3 regions of the Ligilactobacillus sp. UO.C109 genome follow, and region 3 is predicted to be linked to each of the others. Evidence: predicted binding sites of a transcription regulator. Region 3 holds the regulator's gene; each other region holds the start of a gene.
What was found. The regulator Rex, encoded in region 3, represses fermentation and respiration genes when NADH is low (regulators of the CRP and FNR family bind a similar motif). The targets are predictions, from matches to a motif close to TTGTGAANTANTTCACAA.
Positions count from the first base shown of each region.

Region 1: the regulator Rex is predicted to act here: its motif matches at 3,358-3,375, upstream of adhE (bifunctional acetaldehyde-CoA/alcohol dehydrogenase).
Region 2: the regulator Rex is predicted to act here: its motif matches at 1,506-1,523, upstream of ald (alanine dehydrogenase).

Region 1 covers NZ_JAPSFH010000003.1:44,351-50,937, reverse strand. The annotation lists gene OZJ21_RS00305 (NAD(P)H-dependent flavin oxidoreductase) at 1-514, opposite strand, end outside; gene adhE (bifunctional acetaldehyde-CoA/alcohol dehydrogenase) at 619-3,276, opposite strand; gene OZJ21_RS00295 (LPXTG cell wall anchor domain-containing protein) at 4,149-4,730, shown strand; gene OZJ21_RS00290 (fructose-1,6-bisphosphatase) at 4,793-6,587, opposite strand, start outside.
Region 2 covers NZ_JAPSFH010000003.1:128,937-135,638, forward strand. The annotation lists gene OZJ21_RS00720 (DUF1836 domain-containing protein) at 1-496, shown strand, start outside; gene OZJ21_RS00725 (epoxyqueuosine reductase QueH) at 560-1,327, shown strand; gene ald (alanine dehydrogenase) at 1,716-2,819, shown strand; gene OZJ21_RS00735 (APC family permease) at 2,859-4,253, shown strand; gene OZJ21_RS00740 (hypothetical protein) at 4,342-4,818, opposite strand; gene OZJ21_RS00745 (AAA family ATPase) at 4,818-6,389, opposite strand; gene OZJ21_RS00750 (hypothetical protein) at 6,382-6,702, opposite strand, start outside.
Region 3 covers NZ_JAPSFH010000027.1:42,758-49,459, reverse strand. The annotation lists gene groES (co-chaperone GroES) at 1-50, opposite strand, end outside; gene OZJ21_RS04510 (CPBP family intramembrane glutamic endopeptidase) at 246-875, shown strand; gene OZJ21_RS04505 (redox-sensing transcriptional repressor Rex) at 979-1,620, opposite strand; gene OZJ21_RS04500 (ABC-F family ATP-binding cassette domain-containing protein) at 1,794-3,743, shown strand; gene tsaD (tRNA (adenosine(37)-N6)-threonylcarbamoyltransferase complex transferase subunit TsaD) at 3,807-4,838, opposite strand; gene rimI (ribosomal protein S18-alanine N-acetyltransferase) at 4,862-5,386, opposite strand; gene tsaB (tRNA (adenosine(37)-N6)-threonylcarbamoyltransferase complex dimerization subunit type 1 TsaB) at 5,373-6,104, opposite strand; gene OZJ21_RS04480 (asparaginase) at 6,256-6,702, shown strand, end outside.

The DNA of each region.
Region 1 (6,587 bases), on a different contig from region 3:
CAGCAATTCCCCCAGCTGCAATAACCGGAATTTTTACAGCGTCAACAACTTGAGGCCAGAGTATTTGTGATGTCATAGTTCCAATATGACCTCCACTCTCCATACCTTCAGCAATAACAGCATCTACACCTAGCTCTTCCATCTTCTTAGCAATTTTTACGTTTGGAATTACAGGCATTACTTTTATTCCTGCTTCCTTTAGTTTAGGCATGTACAATTTAGGTGTACCAGCACCAGTTGTTACAATTTTTACTCCTTCTTCAATGACAACATCAACGATTTCTGGAACTTTCTTATTTAAAAACATCAAGTTAACAGCAAATGGTTTATCAGTTAATTCTTTTACTTTATGGATTTCTTCGCGTACCTGTTCAGGTGTATCTTGACCTGAAGCTAATACACCTAGCCCACCAGCATTAGAAACAGCTGCCACCAATCTTGCTTTGGCTACATCTTGCATCGCTCCTTGAATAATTGGATATTTAATTCCTAACATTTCTGTAATTCGATTCATAATTTCTCACCTCAATTATTTAAAATATAAAAAGGATATCTTACAACCATATAGTTATAAGATATCCCAATTGATATTAATGGTAATTACAATTTACTAAATAATTAGAATTGATCGATCAACAATTGACGAATTTCTTTCAAGTATGGTTGACGAGGATTTGCAGTTGTGCATTGATCATCGTAAACACGATCAACCATCTTATCAAGAGCTTTTTCAAATTGTTCTTTAGTTACACCATTTGCAGATAACTTAGGTTCAACGTCTAATTTCTTCATTAAATCGTTAATCTTGTTGCATAATGCATCTACTAATTCAGCATCTGAGTTACCTTTCAAACCTAATGCACGAGCAATATCTGCATAGTCTTTTTGAGCACGATATACTTCATAACGTGGGAATGGTGTACGTTTTACACGACCAGAAGCACCGTTAAATTTAATTACGTGTTGCATAGCAATGGAAATTGCCAAACCATGAGGTAATCCAAATTCCCCACCAGTCTTGTGAGCGATTGAGTGGTTAATACCCAAGAATGCATTAGCAAATGCCATACCTGCTAATGTTGCAGCATAGTGCATATTTTCACGAGCTTTTTCGCCTTCTAATGTAGGATGTTTTGGATCATACTTATATGAAGCTTCCAAGTTTTCAAATACTAACTTAATAGCTTGCATTGACCATGGGCGTGTGAAATCGGATGCCATGACTGATACATATGATTCAAGAGCATGTGACAAACTATCCAATCCAGATAGAGCTACAGTTCTCTTAGGAACAGTCATTACAAATTCTGGGTCTACAATTGCTACTTGTGGTGTCAATTCATAGTCTGTTAATGGATACTTAACGTGTGTATTATCATCTGTAATAACAGCATATGGTGTTACTTCAGAACCTGTACCAGATGTTGTTGGAATTGCAAACATTCTTGTCTTCTTAGCGTGATGGAATTTAACAATTCTCTTACGGATATCAACGAATTTTTGTTGTAATTCTTTAAATACTTCACTAACTTTTTCGTAGCTATCTAAGAATCCTGGTTCTTGATCTAAGGAGTATTCATAGATGTAACGAGCAATCTTTGTAGCATCCAATGCGGAACCACCACCAATAGCAATAACTGTATCTGGTTCGAATTGTGCCATTTGTTGAGCAATTTCAATTGTTTGTCCTAACATTGGGTCAGGTCTTACAGTTCCATAAAGAGCTGTCTTAACTTCATTTTCTCTTGCTGCTAATTGATCGTAAACTTTGTCTACAAATCCAAACTTAACCATTCCTGGGTCAGCTACGATGAATGCACGGTTGATATCTTCAGTTTCATCTTGTAGATAGCTGATAGCATTCTTTTCGTAGTAGATCTTTTCTGGTAAACGAACCCATTGAGGTCTGTTACGTCTCTTAGCAACTGTCTTAACATTTAATAGGTCTGATGTTGATAAATTATGTGACAATGAATTCTTCCCCCATGATCCTGTTCCAAGTGTCAAACTTGCACGTAAGCCATCTGTGTAAATATCACCAATACCACCAATGGAATCAGGTTGATTTACCAAGATACGAGCTGCTTTAGTTCTATCACCAAATTCTTTTACAAATGGATCGGATTGAGAACCAATTTGGATAGCAGCGTTATGGCCTGCACCTTGATAATCTAATAATGCAGCAACGGTCTTAATACCATCTTCACGATCTTTTGCTTTATATACTGACAATAATGGAGAAAGTTTTTCGGATGATAGCTTTTCACCGATGTTCTTAGCAGAAAGTTCAAATAACATTACATCTTTACCTTCTGGAAGTTCTACACCAGCTTGTTCAGCAATCCAGCGAGCTGGCTTACCAGCAACTGGACCATTTACACCATGTCTATCATTGAATACGAAATCTTCAATCTTCTTATAGTCTTTCTTAGGAACAACGTATGCTCCTTTTTCTTCCATCTTCTTTAGCCATTCATCATAGATAGGAGCTTCAACAACTGCAGAGTTTTCAGTAGCACAAATCATACCGTTATCAAATCTCTTAGATAGAAGTAAATCTTCAACAGCTCTGTCAAGGTGTGCTGTATGATCAACGTAGATAGCACCATTACCAGCACCTACACCCATTGATGGATTACCAGACTTCAAAGCTGCATTAACCATTCCTGGACCACCAGTAGCCAAAATAGAAGCAATCTTTCGATTCTGAATAAGAGCTGTTGTCTTTTCTAGACTTGGTTCCTCAATCCATTGAATAATGTTCTTTGGAGCACCAGCTTTTACAGCTGCGTCGTAAATAATTTTTGCTGCATGTGCCGAACATTTTTGTGCTTGTGGATGGAAAGCGAATACAATTGCGTTTCTAGTCTTCAATGCTAATAATGACTTAAACATTGCTGTTGATGTTGGGTTTGTTGTAGGTACAATACCTGCTAAAACACCAAGTGGAGCTGCAATTTTTACTTCGCCTTTAATCTTATCTTCTTCAATTACACCAACTGTTTTATCATTCTTAATAGCATTATAGACATTTTCAGTTGCGAAACGGTTCTTTGTATCCTTATCTTCTACAACCCCACGTCCAGTTTCATCTACTGCTTCATGAGCTAAAATCAAAGCAGCCTCTGAGCCAGCCAAAGCAGCAGCTGCAACAATCTTATCTACTTGTTCTTGTGAGAAAGTAGAATATTCTTGTTCAGCTTTTAATGCTTTTTCTACTAAACCATCAGTGTATACACGAGCATCTTCTTCTTTGTTGTTTGTCTTGTTAACCATTACTTTAGCCTCCTACTATAGCTAAATAAACTATAAGTTAATATTTAACCATTAATAAACGATACAAATATAATTGTGTTATCGTGAATTAATTCACAAATATTACACTTATAAAATAACATCATATCTACAATAAATCAATACTATTTTTAAATTTAATTTTATTTTTTCTCAGATTTTGTTAAATAAGTCACTTATATCAATCGATCAAAAATACAAAATAAAGCATAACAAAAAACTTAAAAAATATTTTTTTGTAAACGTTTTCTATTATAATTTAATCATATCTCATATGGTACACTTTTACAATATATTCCGAGAATTTTATCAACAAAAATAACTTAATGTTGATTGAACATTAAGTTCATAATTATAGTTAAAATAACACTGTTTTTTACAAATCTCATTAATTGCCATTAATTCCATTTAGTTTAAAAACAACATCAGATTCTCAAGTGTGTCAATGCTACTTATAACAACTATTTCAAGAAATTATCTTCTCTATTATTTAGTTTTATCTCCTCGAAAAAATGTGAAGAAAAAATATTTAAAAAAATATTTATTTTACTATATTCTAAAGGGGTAGGAATGTATAGAAATTGAATGAAATTATCGTAATTTGTCGCAAAGACGTCAAGTTACATTATTCACATAACTAGAAGTCAGATTTAACCTTATATTTTTATACTTACTACGTTTTCTAGCTACTCAAAAATGTGTTAATTAAATCTTATTTCTGACAATCTCTAGATTTTTGAATCTTATTCAACCTTGAGCATTTCTTAATACTTTTAGAAAAGAAAGATTGACTATGCTTAGCAAAAACAATCATTATGGCAAGCGAATTGCTAATACTCCACATGTACCTCGCTATGCACTTAGATGTTTCAGTTGCTCTTGGAACTGTCTTTTTCTTTACACCCCAAGTCTTAGCTGATACAACTAGTGAAGTTGATACAGGCATAAACTCTACTACAGTAGCCGCTAATAATACAACTGAAAATCATACGACTAACAACAAAGTTAGTTTAACTAATGCTACTTCAGCTCCTGTTGATACTTCAAAAGATACAGTTCAGACCACCCCTACTTTAAGTGATGCTGAAACAGTTACAAATTCAACTGTACCCACCACTTCCACTAGTGAATCAAGCAACAGCGTAACTAATAATTTGAGTAGCACTGATACTACCCAAAATAGTTCAACTAATAATACTACGATACAAACTAATAATTTAAATAGTAAGGTTCAAGCAAAATTACAAGCCAATCCAAGTAATACTAATATTACAATTAGTGATGGTGACACTAATCAAGTTGTTCCTTTACAACAAACTACAACATCCAAGGAACTTCCACAAACTGGTGAAGAGTATAATGGTTTAACTACTATTGGTCTCTTGATGCTTTCTTTAGCAACTGGACTTAGTTTAAAGAAACGAAAGAAAGATTAATCTTTTGCTGATTAAGTTCAAAAAAACATCATCTCAAATTAGCTCTGAGATGATGTTTTATTCTAATCATAATTTCTCAATAAATTATACAAAACTCTAATTTTTTCTTTAATATTTTCACCAATATCAGTATCCGCAACTGATTTTCGTTGTAATTCATGCTTTACCACTCGAACCGTTGAAACGATATCTTTCCCGCTTCTAATAGCATCTTGTTTTGAAGTAAATGGTTGATGCGAAACTAGTTGCAAGCCATATGAATTATACAATAATGTATATCCAGCGATCCCTGTTGTTGGCTGATAGGCTTTGGAGTATCCTCCATCAATTACCAACATATAACCCTCTGCGCAGATTGCATTATGGCCTCTTTTAACTGGAGTATGACCATTAATAATATGATTAGTATCATCACCAGCAAATCCAAATTCTTGTAAAATTTTGATGCAGAAATCCTTATTTTCCCTTAATTTATAATATGGATTCTTTACTTCTTCATGACAAGCTTTATCTGCAATAAAATAACGTTCAAAAGTAGTCATAGATTTCTTACCGAACAGTGGGGAAAGAGCTCCTTGCCATAAATACCACATAAAATCAGTGGCAAAATCATCTTTTACATTTGGCTTAGAGTAAGCTTTTCGAATCATCTTTTCAGAAAAATCAAATAACTTTTTACCTGAATATTCTTTACTACCAATCTTCAAGCTACAGAAATTTCCTTCTTCATCTGCAGGAATACATCCATGGAATAAGAGATTGCCATTATATGTACGGTACATACTACCTTTATTCATCATAAAATCTAGATGACGTTTTAATTTTGTAGAATGTTGAATGGAAATTAATAATTCATCTACAATCGCATTTTCTTCATCTGTTAATTCACTAGGATTTTTAGGGTCTACTGTGTTGAAACAAGTATTTTGTAACGGATATTCTTTACCATTTAAACTAATTACATTTTTCTTGTAATCTATCTTATTAAGTAAATCTCGATCATCCATTTCCAATTCTGGTCTTCTAGCTATAACTTTCCCTTCAAGCTTAAATTGCATCATCGCAACAGCTTGATGAATTTGCGTAATTTGTAGCTTTTCGCCGTTGAATCTATACCCATCACCATTGGTCAACTTAGGTCTAAACTGAGGATTATCTTCATATTGCTCTTCAGCAAATCTTGATAGGTGACGTAGATTAATGCCATATGCATCTTCTATAATATTTAAATTATTATATCTTGCACAAATTCTCAATAAATTCAACATACATAGTTTTGAGCCTGCCATTGCACCTAGCCATAGTAAATCATGATTTCCCCATTGCATATCGACAGAATGATAATTCATCAATCTATCCATAATTTTGTCTGGTTCTTCTCCCCTATCGTAAACATCGCCTAGAACATGTAAGTGATCTACTACTAATCTTTGAATTGTGTAACAGGTAGCAATAATAAATTTATCTGCTTGATCTAATTTCAAAATATTCTTCAAAAGTTGATTAATATAACTTCTCTTATTAAATTCTTGAGGATCGTTATATAATAATTCTTCTGTTATATATACAAAATTAGGATTTAGTGCTTTACGAACCTTTGAGCGCGTATACTTGCTTCCTGATAATTCTAAAAATTCTAATAAGTGGGAAATGTTATCTAAGTACCATTGTTGTAGCTCATTTTCTGTACGTAATTTTTTCTTTACTAGAGCCAATTCATCTTCAGGATAGTAGATTAGCAAAGCAAAATCTTGCATCGTTTGTTCTGTCATTCTATCTGAAAAGTAATCTTGAATTTTCTGTTTAATACTCCCAGAACCATTTCTTAAAACGTGATCAAATGCTGTATACTCCCCA
Region 2 (6,702 bases), on a different contig from region 3:
TAAAATAAGCCAAAGTATCCAAAATTTTAAACTACCACGATATGACGATTTACCTGAAGTTGAATTGTATTTAGACCAAACTACTGCATACATCAGCGAAAGGCTTGAAATTTTGGGCGATGTAAAGCTAACTAGTTCGATGATTAGTAATTATGTTAAACATAAGATAATTCGCCGACCTGTTAAAAAGCGTTATGCAGCTGATCAAATTGCTGAATTATTTTTTATTGCTGTTGCTAAAAATGTAATGCAACTTAGCGATTTAAAAGCAGCAATCGAACTACAAAGACGAACATATTCAACTAAAGTTGCCTATAATTATTTTGTAGAAGAATTAGAAAATATTCTTCCGTATGTCTTTGGTTTGAAAACTGACTTAGATGAAATAGGCAATGAGCATACCGAATATCAGCGTATGCTACACAATATTATTATGGCTGTTAGTTATAAAGCTTACATTGATAAATATTATGCTAATTTACGTCAAGAAAATTAGTTCAATCTACGATTTTAATGGTATTATAGTATTTGAGTTCGTTATAGAATCGAGATGAGTCAATTGATAGATGTAGAAGAAATTCTTGCTAAAATGAATAAAAATCAAAAGATCAATTACGATAAGGTCATGCAAAAAATGGTTAAGAAATGGGAAGAAGCTGACACTCGCCCACGTATTCTTTTACACAGTTGTTGTGCACCATGTAGTACATACACGCTTGAGTACTTAACAAAATTTGCTGATGTTACTGTTTACTATGCTAATTCTAATATTCATCCACGTGCTGAATATCAACGTAGAAAATATGTTCAACAAAAATTTATTCATGATTTCAATGAAAACACTGGAAATAATGTTAAGTTCATATCTGCCCCTTATGAACCACAGGAATATTTTGAAAAAGTTCGTGGACTTGAAAAAGAAGTCGAAGGTGGTGCACGTTGTCGTGTTTGTTACGATTATCGACTAGATAAAGTGGCACAAAAAGCTGTAGAATTAGACTTTGACTACTTTGGAAGTGCACTAACAATTAGTCCGCATAAAAACTCTCAAGTCATTAATCAAGTAGGCCTAGAGGTTCAAAGTTTATATACTACCCACTATCTTCCTAGTGATTTCAAGAAAAATGGTGGTTATCAACGTTCAGTTGAAATGTGTCATGAATACGATGTTTATCGCCAATGCTACTGTGGTTGTGTCTTTGCTGCTAAAGCTCAGGGTGTTAACTTAAGTAAAATTAGACGTGAAGCACTAGAATTTTTAGAAGGTAAAGATGCAGATAAGGAATTTCCTGAAATAACCTTTAAAATTAATGGTGAAACTATTTAATTATTAAAAAGGACTAAGATTATTAAATTCAGTCCTTTTTTATTTTTCCCAATTTCAATAACCTAATATAAATTTTCCATAAATTACTTGATATATCTACTCTCACATCAACCAGTCTAATCATTTATTAATTATACATTTAATGTATAATTAATCATTTCTAACAATCGTTCTAATGTTGTTTTATAAATAACAATATAAGATCAACTTTGTGAAAAAACTCCCAAAATCCGCTAATTAAAGGGGAATTAAATTTCACAAACTTTAGGTTTAGGGGTTGATATTTATCTTTTTAAGTGTTATTCTTGCATTAGGTTGAAAGCGCTATCAACGAAAAATGAGAAATTATTTGAATTTTTATTCATTATTTGGAAAGGAGTATCCTATTATGTTAATCGGTGTACCTAAAGAAATCAAAAAACAAGAAGAACGTGTTGGTGCTACTCCAAGTGCTGTAGCAAGCTTAGTTCATGCAGGCCATTCAGTAATTGTTGAAAAAGGAGCTGGCGTTGGCTCTGGTTTCCCAGATGAAGAATATATCGCTGCTGGTGCAACAATGGGTTCAGCAGAAGAAGCATGGGATACAGAAATGGTCATCAAAGTTAAAGAACCTTTGGAAAGTGAATACCAATACTTCAAACCAGGTCAAATCATCTATACTTATCTTCATCTGGCTGCAGATAAACCATTAACAGAAGCCTTAATTGAAAAGAAGGTTACAGGGGTAGCATACGAAACAATGGTTGGTAGAGGTGGCGGTTTACCACTTCTCTTCCCTATGAGTGAAATTGCTGGTCGTATGTCAATTCAAGTTGGATCTCATTTCTTAGAACAAGTACATGGCGGTAAAGGTATTCTATTAAGTGGTGTTTCCGGTGTACATCGCGGTAAAGTTACTATAATCGGTGGTGGTACTGTAGGTTTCAACGCTGCTAAAATTGCCGTTGGTATGGGGGCACAAGTTACAATTCTTGATATTAACGCTCAACGCTTGGCTGAAATTGACAATATCTTTGATGGAAAGATTCAAACTTTAATGTCAAATACTGCTAACATCAAGAAAGCTGTTGAAGAAGCTGATTTAGTAATCGGTGCGGTTCTAATTCCTGGTGCTAAAGCACCAAAATTAGTTACAGAAGAAATGATTAAGAATATGAAACCAGGTTCTGTTATCGTTGATATTCCTATCGACCAAGGTGGTATCTTCGAAACAACAGTAAGAGCAACTACTCATGAAGATCCAATCTATGTAACACATGACGTTATTCATTATACAGTTGCTAATATGCCTGGTGCTGTTCCAAAGACAGCTACAGAAGCACTTTCTAGTGCAACAGTACGCTATGCTATTGAAATTGCTAATAAAGGTATTGATAAAGCTGCTGCTGACGATAACACAATATTTACAGGAATTAATACACATCAAGGTAACCTTACTTCTAAAGCTGTTGCAGATAGTTTAGACCTTCCATTCACACCTTATAAAGGTTAACATTTGCTCCTTTAACTTGGAAAGGAGGCGACCTAATCTATGAAAAATAAAATTGACGTTAATAAAGTATTAAAAAACGCCAGCATTAAGTCGGAAGACGAACGTTCTTTAGGTCTTTTTGATCTTTCCATTCTGGGAATCGGTGCGATGATTGGAACTGGAATTTTGGTTTTGACTGGTATTGTAGCCGCTACTACTGCTGGTCCGGCAGTTATCTTTTCTTTCTTAGTAGCTGCTATTGCTAGTGGTTTGATTGGGCTATGTTATTCTGAACTTTCAACTTCAATCCCTAACTCTGGAAGTGCCTACATTTATGCCTGGGTTACCATCGGGCAAGTTATGGCTTTCTTTGCTGGCTGGACACTATTAGGAGTTTATATTACTACAACAGCTACAGTTGCAAATGGATGGACAGGTTATGTCCACTCATTCTTAGCAGAATTTGGTGTACATCTACCTAAAGCTTTTCTAGCTGCACCATCAGCAGGCGGTATTATGAACTTACCAGCGATTATCATGATTCTATTCATTACCCTAGTGTTAACAAAAGGAACTAGTGAAAGTAAGCTACTTAATAACATTTTAGTTATTATTAAACTAACTGTAATTTTCCTATTTATTATTGTTAGTGTTAAACACATACGTCCAACTCACTGGCATCCTTTCTTCCCATATGGTGGTAGTGGTATCATGGTTGGAGCATCAACTGTTTTCTTCACCTTTCTTGGTTTTGATGCTCTCGCTACTTCTGCAGAAGATGCTAAAAATGTTCAACATAATCTGCCTCGTGCTATCATCATTTCACTTGTAGTTTCAACTGCTTTGTACGTAGCAGTTAGTCTAGTAATGACCGGGGTTGTTCCTTACAAGGAACTCAATGTTGCTGAAGCCATGGCTTTTGTACTTTTAGAAAAGGGACATACTTTAACTGCCCAAATTGTTTCTGCCGGTGCTATTTTAGGCATCATGGCCGTAGTACTTGCCTTTGTTTATGCAGGAGCTAATATTACAATGTCCATGAGTCGTGGTGGTTTCTTACCTAAGCAGCTAGCTCACTTAAATTCTAAGAGTCACAGTCCTAACCGTGCGCTATGGTTAAATGGACTTTTAGCAGCTATTCTTGCTGGATTTATGGATATGAGAAACTTAGCTTTAATTGCTAATGTCGGTTCTCTGGCAGTCTTCAGTCTAATCTCTTTAATCGTAATTTTATTACGTAAACAGCAGCCAGATTTACCACGACCATTTAAGGTTCCGTTTGGAAATGTCCTACCGATCCTATCAATCATTGTGTGTGTTGTTTTAATGATAAACATCACCCTACCAGCTTGGATTAGTTACTTTATCTGGCTCGGAATAGGTTTACTCTTCTATCTTGGTTATTCCGTTCGTCATGTTGACGTTAATCAAGAGCATACCGGAGAAGCTGAATAGGTTAATATAAAACAAATCCGTTCAATGAATTTTGTTCATTGGACGGATTTTGTTTTGTTATTATATAACTCTCAAAACTAAAGTTACTCTACATTTTTACAACTGAAACTGTCCCCATAGAGTCTACACAACAACATTTATCACTATAAACTTCAACAAATTGATATTGGCTATTCATTGCTAAAATCCGTGCTTTCTCTAAATTTGCTGGAAGTCTCTCATCTCTTTTATAGTGGGTTACAATTGATAACGTAAAATCTAAAGTATGAACCTCATATGTATCTCCCAAATAGCATTTAGCTACAATTCCTTCTAAAAGGGAACTCATCTCAACATCTGGAAGCTCTGATTTTACTGTATTAATAATATTAGAGATTTCTCTATTAGAAATTTCTGCCCCACCATTATCTAATTTACTGATAGATTCCATGTACTCAGCTGATCTTTTATTACGTAAAAAAGATTCATTTGGAGATTCAAATCGTTGCCTATTCTGTGTAGAACTCTTACTAGAAAAAAGACTATTTTCTTTTACTTTAGATGAATTTAAAAGTGGTCTTGGCATTATACAAGTACCTTCCTTGTTCTTTGAATATTATTATCACTTAAATCAACACCATCACCAATAGGTCGACCAGATGCTGGCACAGCTCTTGATTTTCCCCATTCTCTAATTGCGCTAATTTTCTCTGGACTTGTTTGAGACAATGGAACTACATTTTCAAAAACATCAATAATCGCTTGACCTGTTATTTCTGTACCATCAGCTAAATTGTTATACGCTAACTCTCTAACTGCCGATTCAAGATCAGCACCTGTAAATCCTGCTGTCATTTCGACTATCTTATCAGCAAATTCTCCATCAAAATCAAGCTGTAAGTATTTACGCATATAGATTGATAAAATATCTTTTCTTTCCTCTTCTGTAGGTAAATCAACAAAGAATAATTCATCAAAACGTCCTCTTCTTAAAAGTTCCGATGGTAATTTACTTACGTCATTAGCAGTTGCTACAACAAAGACTTGCTTTTTACTTTCTTGAAGCCAAAATAAAAATTGTCCAACCATACGTGTTGAGACTCCACCGTCATTACTTGAGCTAGCTCCTGATAATCCCTTTTCAATTTCATCAATCCATAATACACATGGTGCTACTTGATCAGCCGTAGTAAGCGCATCTTTTAGTTGTTGTTCACTTTGACCTACATAACTACCCTGTACTGTGGCAAAATCTAATCTGTATAATGGAAGCTTCCAACTAGCAGATATTGCTTTAGCAGATAACGATTTCCCACATCCCGGAACACCAACAAGTAGTACTCCTCTTGGGGAACGTAATCCTCTACGACGCATTTCTTCATGTTTTTCAGGAGTTAACAGTTTTTTCTTTGATTCTAACCATGCTCTTAAACCGCTAAGTCCTCCAACAGAAGCAACACTGTCATCTACATCTATTTTCTCAAGACCAGATATATCAGAAAAAAGTCGATTCTTTGCAGAACGTATTTCGTCCATATCATCTTTAACAATCTTCTTTTTAGCAATTAATGATGCAATAACATTTTCTGTTTCAACTTCCGTAACCCCAGATAATAATGTTGCTGCTTCTCTTATATCGTTATCATCCCATTCAATATCTATTTCATTACGGTAATCTGAAATATAATTAGAAATTGTTTGATAGAGCTCATCTTCATTAGGGAGATCTAGTTTAAGTGTCATTCCTTGTCTTTGTAGTTGATCCCACACTTTTTGTGTTTCAAACACAATTATAGAACCACCAGATTCATTTGCCAAAGTTACCAAGTCTAATAATTGCTTTGCACTATCTGTATTTGTTGATATATCAGGTATCTCTGTAAGGATCATTGTCAGATTATGTCTTTTCTTCATTTCCTCACCTATAAAGTCTAAAGCACTATAGAAAGACTTGTCGGTGCTGAGAGTTTGACCAGTCGTAATATCATAAACACCTTTTGATAAAGTATGCGCAAAGAAGTGTAACCCTAGATCTTTAGCAATTTCCTCTAACATCTTTAAAGCTCGTGAACTTTCAATCGTATTAATTGCAATAAAAGGAATTCTTGCAATGGCATATCGCTCCATTAATTCTTTACATTCTTTTCTTTCACTCATTTGTACTCTTCACAACCCTATTATTTTTTATAATATTTAACAATTTTCCACTAGTATCATTTTTTGCACTATCTTCTAGAGAAGACTGCATCGTCTTACCATTATTTCTAATCATTTCAATTAATTCATTTTTTTGCTTATCAGGAATTGCAGGTATTGAAACTATATCTTCTAAAAATTGGTATTCTTTTCGAGCAAAAAGCAATGCAGAAACTACATCATTCTCATTTTTAGCATATCCTAAATTTTTAGATACTGTGTCATTTAATTTTGAAATACGTATATTAATAGTGTCTACTAGGACCTTTAAGAA
Region 3 (6,702 bases):
TCTTCCTTTTGAACTTTTAAAACAACGCGATCTCCTAATGGTTTAAGCACGTCTAATCCCTCCAATATCAATCATCTGTATCATTTAGCACTCTCAACTCTTGAGTGCTAACTACAATTAATACTATAACCACTTTAAATATAAATTGCAAGTATTTTTTATCACTCGACACATTAGAGTGCTAATTTTTTTATTTGACCTGTTAATGGTACAATTAAACTTAAAAATGAAAGGTGATAATTAATTTGGAACAAAGAAATTCTATTCCCTTATTGCTAACCTATATTGGTTATCAAATTTTGTTAGCAATATTCAATATTTTTTATAATCAAAGTCATAATTTTTATTTGGTTGAAACTATTATTGGAATACTCTGCATGTTGTTTATTGTTTATCTCAATCATAGATTCTCTTTTAAAAATAAATTAGAATATAAAACTATTAAACTTAAATCTATTTTACTCTGGAGTATCCTTGGTATGGTCGGTGCCCTCATAATTCAAATTGGATTATCTCGTATCGAATCAGGACTTTTTCATTTTTCATCATATTCAGCTAATACTAACCTATTGTTAGAAATTGTTCACCATTACCCATACTACATTTTAGTACCTGGAATTGTTGCACCTGTAATGGAAGAGTTAATTTTTAGAAAAGTTTTATTTGGAAATTTTTCAAGATTCATCCCTTTTCTACCTGCTGCCTTAATTTCCAGTCTTCTATTTAGTTTAGCTCATATGGATGGTCATTTCCTTATCTATGCTAGTATTGGCCTTTTGTTTTGCTATATTTACTATCGGACTGGAACGATTATTACTTCTACTTTTAGTCATATATTTCTAAACTTGTTTATTATACTTCTATCATCGCTTTAGAAGTTATTAATATCAAAAAATTGCTGAAGATTAATGTGATTAGATAACATCATAATCTTCAGCAATTTTTATTTTGAGACTCATTTCGGTCTTCTATGTAACACTACTCTTCTGTGCTTCCAAAATGATTCAAGAAATAAATCAAAGTTTCCATTTCATTCGTCAAATCTACATTTTGCACACGTATATTTTCTGGTACAGTAATTCTAAGTGGTGTAAAATTCAATATTCCCCTTACACCAACTTCCACTAACTCATCTGTAACTTTTTGTGCTACAGGAGCTGGAACAGTTAAAATTACAATTTCAATTTGCTGTAACTTTAATTGTTCTTTCATATCAGACATTGGATATACTGGAATTCCACTTTGAATTGTTCCCGTAATATCTTCATTTACATCAAATGCTGCACTAATTCTTACATGATTACTTTGATGGAAATTAAAGTTCAATAAAGCATGTCCTAAATTACCAACCCCAACCAAAGCAACATTAGTTAACGTATCTTGATTTAATTGCTTAGTAAAAAAATCAAGTAAACTTTGTACATCATATCCGTAACCACGTTTACCTAAAGCACCAAAATACGAAAAATCACGTCGAATAGTAGCAGAATCTACTTTTACGGCTTCAGCTAATTCTGTTGAAGAAACTCTATTCTTTCCAGAATTAGATAATAGTCTTAGATAACGATAATATATCGGTAGACGTTTTGCAGTAGCCTGCGGAATCTTTACTTCTGCCATTAGACTTTCCTCTTTTCGTGAAATATTTAACATAAGTTTAACACATAGCTCCACAATTATACAATATATTGGCTTAATTATCATCTTTAACGTTTTTATTTGTGAAATTTCTATGTTACACTATAAATCGTCTTAGTGTTATAATACAGTAAATTAATAGAAAAGGTGATTTTATGCTACTTTTACAAGCACAGCAAGTTGCCCGACATTTTGGAGCAGATATCCTTTTTGAGAATGTCAATCTTGATATAAAAGATAATTCCAAGATCGCACTTGTTGGTCGCAACGGAGCAGGAAAATCTACACTAATAAAAATGTTAATCGGTGAATCACTTCCAGATGAAGGAAAAATCGTTACTAAACGAGATTTAACTATTGGATATTTAGCACAACATACAGGATTAGAATCTACTAAAAATGTATTAGATGAAATGTTAAGTGTCTTTGAACCCTTGCAAAAGATGGAAGCTAAGATTCATCAACTTGAAGAAAAGATTGCTTCTCCGTCAATTCCACATGAATCTAAGGAATATCAACAATTATTAAATCAATATGATCAATTACAACATGACTTCCAAGAAAATAATGGTTATGGTTATGAAAATGAAGTAAAAGCTGTTTTACATGGTTTCCAATTCTTTGAAGAAGACTATGGAAAAATGGTTTCTGACTTATCAGGTGGACAAAAAACTCGTTTAGCTTTAGCTAAATTACTTTTAGAAAAACGTGATTTATTAATCCTTGACGAACCTACTAACCACCTCGACATTGAAACTTTGACTTGGTTAGAAAATTATATCCAAGGTTATACCGGTGCCCTTTTAATTGTTTCACATGACCGCTACTTCTTAGATAAAGTTGTCAATGAAGTTTATGAATTAAGTCATCAACATTCTAGTCATTATGTTGGAAATTATTCTCATTATATTGAAGAAAAAGCTTCTCGCTTGCGTACTCAATGGAAAGAATATGAAAAGCAACAAGTGAAAATTCAAAAATTAGAGGATTTTGTTAATAAAAACTTAGTTCGAGCTTCCACAACTAAAAGAGCTCAAAGTAAAAGAAAACAATTAGAGAAAATGGATAGATTAGAGCGTCCTGAAGGTGAAGAAAAAGGCCCTCATTTTAAATTTCATGCTAGCAAGGAAAGTGGAAATGTAGTTTTAAAGGTTACAGATGCTGCTATTGGCTATGATTCAAAAGTTATTTCAAATCCTATCACTTTCGAATTACGCAAACATCATGCAATGGCTGTTGTCGGACCTAATGGAATTGGCAAATCCACCTTACTAAAGAGTATTTTAGGAAATATTCCTTTCATCCATGGATCTGCTACTTTTGGTACTAATGTTCAAACTGGGTACTACGATCAGGAACAACAAAACCTACATGATAAAAAAACTGTCTTAAATGAAATCTGGGATGATCATCCTAATATGTTAGAAAAAGACGTTCGCTCATTATTAGGTAGTTTCTTATTTGTCGGTGATGATGTTAAAAAAGTAGTACATAATCTTTCTGGTGGGGAAAAGGCCAGATTAACATTAACAAAACTTGCTCTACAAGAAGATAATTTCTTAATGCTCGACGAACCCACTAATCATTTAGATATAGATAGTAAAGAAGTATTAGAGAGTGCTTTAATTGATTTTGAAGGAACCATCTTATTTGTTTCCCATGACCGTTACTTCATCAATCAAGTCGCTGATACCGTTCTTGAAATCACTCCAGAGGGAAGTAACTTATACCTTGGTAACTATGATTATTATTTAGAGAAAAAAGCTGAATTAGAAGCAATTGAAGCAGCTAAAGAGGCAGAACAATCTCAAGATGATCAACAAGTTTCAAAAACTTCTCAAAAGCAACTTAACTATAAGAAAAGTAAAGAATTACAAAAACAACAGCGTAAATTACAACGTTTAGTTGATGATGCTGAATCTGAAATGGAACGTCTTGAAGAATTAAAAACTAATATAGAGCAAGAAATGACACTACCTGATAATTTCAATGATCCACAAAAAATGGATGAGTTACACACAAAGCTATCTAAGGCAACAAATGATTTAAATGAAGCCGAAAGTAAATGGACTGAACTAAGTTTAGAATTAGAAGGATTACAATAAAAAAGATGTAAGACTTAATACCAGAGTTATGCTCACTCTAGTCATACTAAGTCTCACATCTTTTTATTTTTCTACCATCCATTCAAATTCTAGACTTGGTTCAGCATTCAATGTCATGTCAGCTCGAACACCATGCTTGAAAGCCACATATCCAGCAGCACCTATCATCGCTGCATTATCACCACATAATTTCAAAGGTGCTTTCAACAATTCTACATCTTTAAATGCTGTTAATTCCTTATCTAATCTTGTTCTTAATCCTTGATTAGCAGCTACGCCTCCAGCAAGAATTAATTGTTTTACCTTAAAATGTCCCAATGCTTTGACAGTTTTGCTACTTAATACATCAACTACACTTTGTTCAAAACTTGTAGCTAAATCTGCCTTATCAAGTTTTTCTCCAATTTGACTAGCATGATGTACAGTGTTAATAAACGCACTCTTCAAACCACTGAAACTAAAATCAAAGTTATCTTCTTTCTCCATCGCTCTTGGAAAATTAAAAGTATCTTTCCCCGTTTTAGCTAATTCATCGATTTCCTTACCAGACGGATACTTCATTCCCATTACTCTACCTACTTTATCAAAAGCTTCTCCAGCTGCATCGTCACGAGTTTCACCAATTATTTGGAATTTATTTTCCTCAGGCATATATACTAATTCAGTATGTCCTCCCGATACTAATAAAGCTAAAGCTGGAAATTTTATCTCTCCTATAAATCTTGCGGCATAGATATGTCCAGCCATATGATTTACTGGAATTAATGGTAAATTATGTGCAAATGCAATGGCTTTAGCAGCAGCTACACCTACTAATAAAGCACCCACTAACCCTGGACCATAAGTCACTGCTATCGCATCCAAGTCCTCGTAATCTATATTAGCTTCATCAAGAGCATCTTGTATGCAATATGTTATCTGTTCAATGTGATGTCTTGAAGCAACTTCTGGAACAACCCCACCAAATCTTTGATGACTAGCCACTTGAGTTGCAACTATGTTTGACAAGATTTCATTTCCATTTTTTACTACTGCTACACTTGTCTCATCACAACTAGATTCAAAAGCTAAAATTATATTATCTTTTTTATCCATTATTCTCCACCTTAAATTTTAAATTATAAATAGACGTACATTTCTATTGCATCTTCCAAAGTTTCAGTATAATAATTTTTTAAGAATTTTCCTTCTTTAAAACCCATTTTAGCGTACAATGATTTCGCAATAATGTTATTATTGTTCACTTCTAAAGAAATTACTTTATAGCCTTCATCTTTGCAAAAATCCATTACTTTTTTCATCATAAACTTTGCTAGTCCTTGTCCTTGATATGGAGTAACAACTGCAAAATTAGTAATATGTGCTTCACATTTTAATGGATAAAAGTCTACACCTATAAATGCAATAACTTCATTTTTAGCTACTGCAGATATATAAATCGAACGTCTATTGTTCAACATTTCTTGCAAAAACGCTGTATGATTCCATGGTGTTTTTCCATCATAAACGTCTTCTTCAATTTGTAGAAAACTATTAATATCTGTAACTATAGCTTGCCTTAAAGTAATTCTATTTTGATATAAACATTCCTCAAAAGAATAAACTTTCTTATATTGTTTAAACATTGTTTTATAATTGGTCATTAAATTTTTTAACGTACTTAATTTTTTCATCACTATTCTTATCTAGCCACTGCTTTTCAGCTTGTGTTAATCTCAAATAATCTGGAATAAAATCGTTAATATTTTCTACTACGCTTTCTTTCTGTCCTAAAACACCTAACACCATTGCTGACGGATAATTATCTTTTCCTTCAGCAAAAATATAGTCTTCTCCAGTAAAGAATTCACCAATTTCTTTTTCTAACTTAATTGCATCTTCACCCACAAAGACAATTTCATTGCCTTTTAATTTTTCTTGAAGTTTTTCTAAAGAAATATGCCCGTCAGGCATTACATTAACCAATTCTCCATTTTCCCAACGATATACCCCGGCAAAAACATTTTGTCTTCTAGCGTCAAATAAAGGGACAATAATCCTATTAGTATTTTTATAGTTTGCCGCCAATACTTTTAAACTAGAAACCCCCACCAATTCTTTATTTAAAGTAAACGCAAAAGTCTTTGCCGTAGTAACTCCTATTCTTAAACCCGTATATGAACCTGGACCTTTAGCAACAACAAATCTATCTATTTCTTGAATCGTTGTTGCAGCTTTTTTTAATAAATCTTCTACAATTGGCATAAGTGTAGTACTATGATTTTTTAAAACATTAGTAGTAGTTTCTGCTAACAATCTTTTATCTTCTAATATTGCCACACTTAGAGGTCTATTAGACGTATCTATTGCCAATATTTTCATAATTATATTCACCTCGTTTGAGTTTTACTCGTATAATTTTATCACACTAACTTATTGATTAAAAATCTGTTATCTTAATTCTTTCTCGACATTCATTTTTTAGGTAGTTATAATTAGCTTACATATATTTATTCTTATGAGGTGGTTTAATTTGAAAAACATATTAATACTACATACTGGTGGAACAATTGCAATGTCTGAAGATCAAAATGGTGCTGTATCTCCCGATTCTTCTAATCCTCTTAATCAATTTGCTAATCCTTTTGCTGGAAAATTAAACTTAATTACTGAAGATATTTTCAATTATCCTTCTCCACATATTGGACCTAAACAAATGCTTCTACTGGAAAAAAGAATTTTACGTGCTGCTGATGAAAATATTGATGGTGTTGTTATCACTCACGGTACAGATACTCTTGAAGAAACTGCTTATTTTTTGGATTTAACCATTCCTAGTAAATTTCCTATCGTTATTACTGGTGCAATGCGATCCGCAAATGAAATTGGATCTGATGGTCTACATAATTTTCAAACAGCTATTCAAACTGCTGCTAGTGATGAAGCTCATGGTAAAGGTGTTTTAGTAGTAATGAATGAT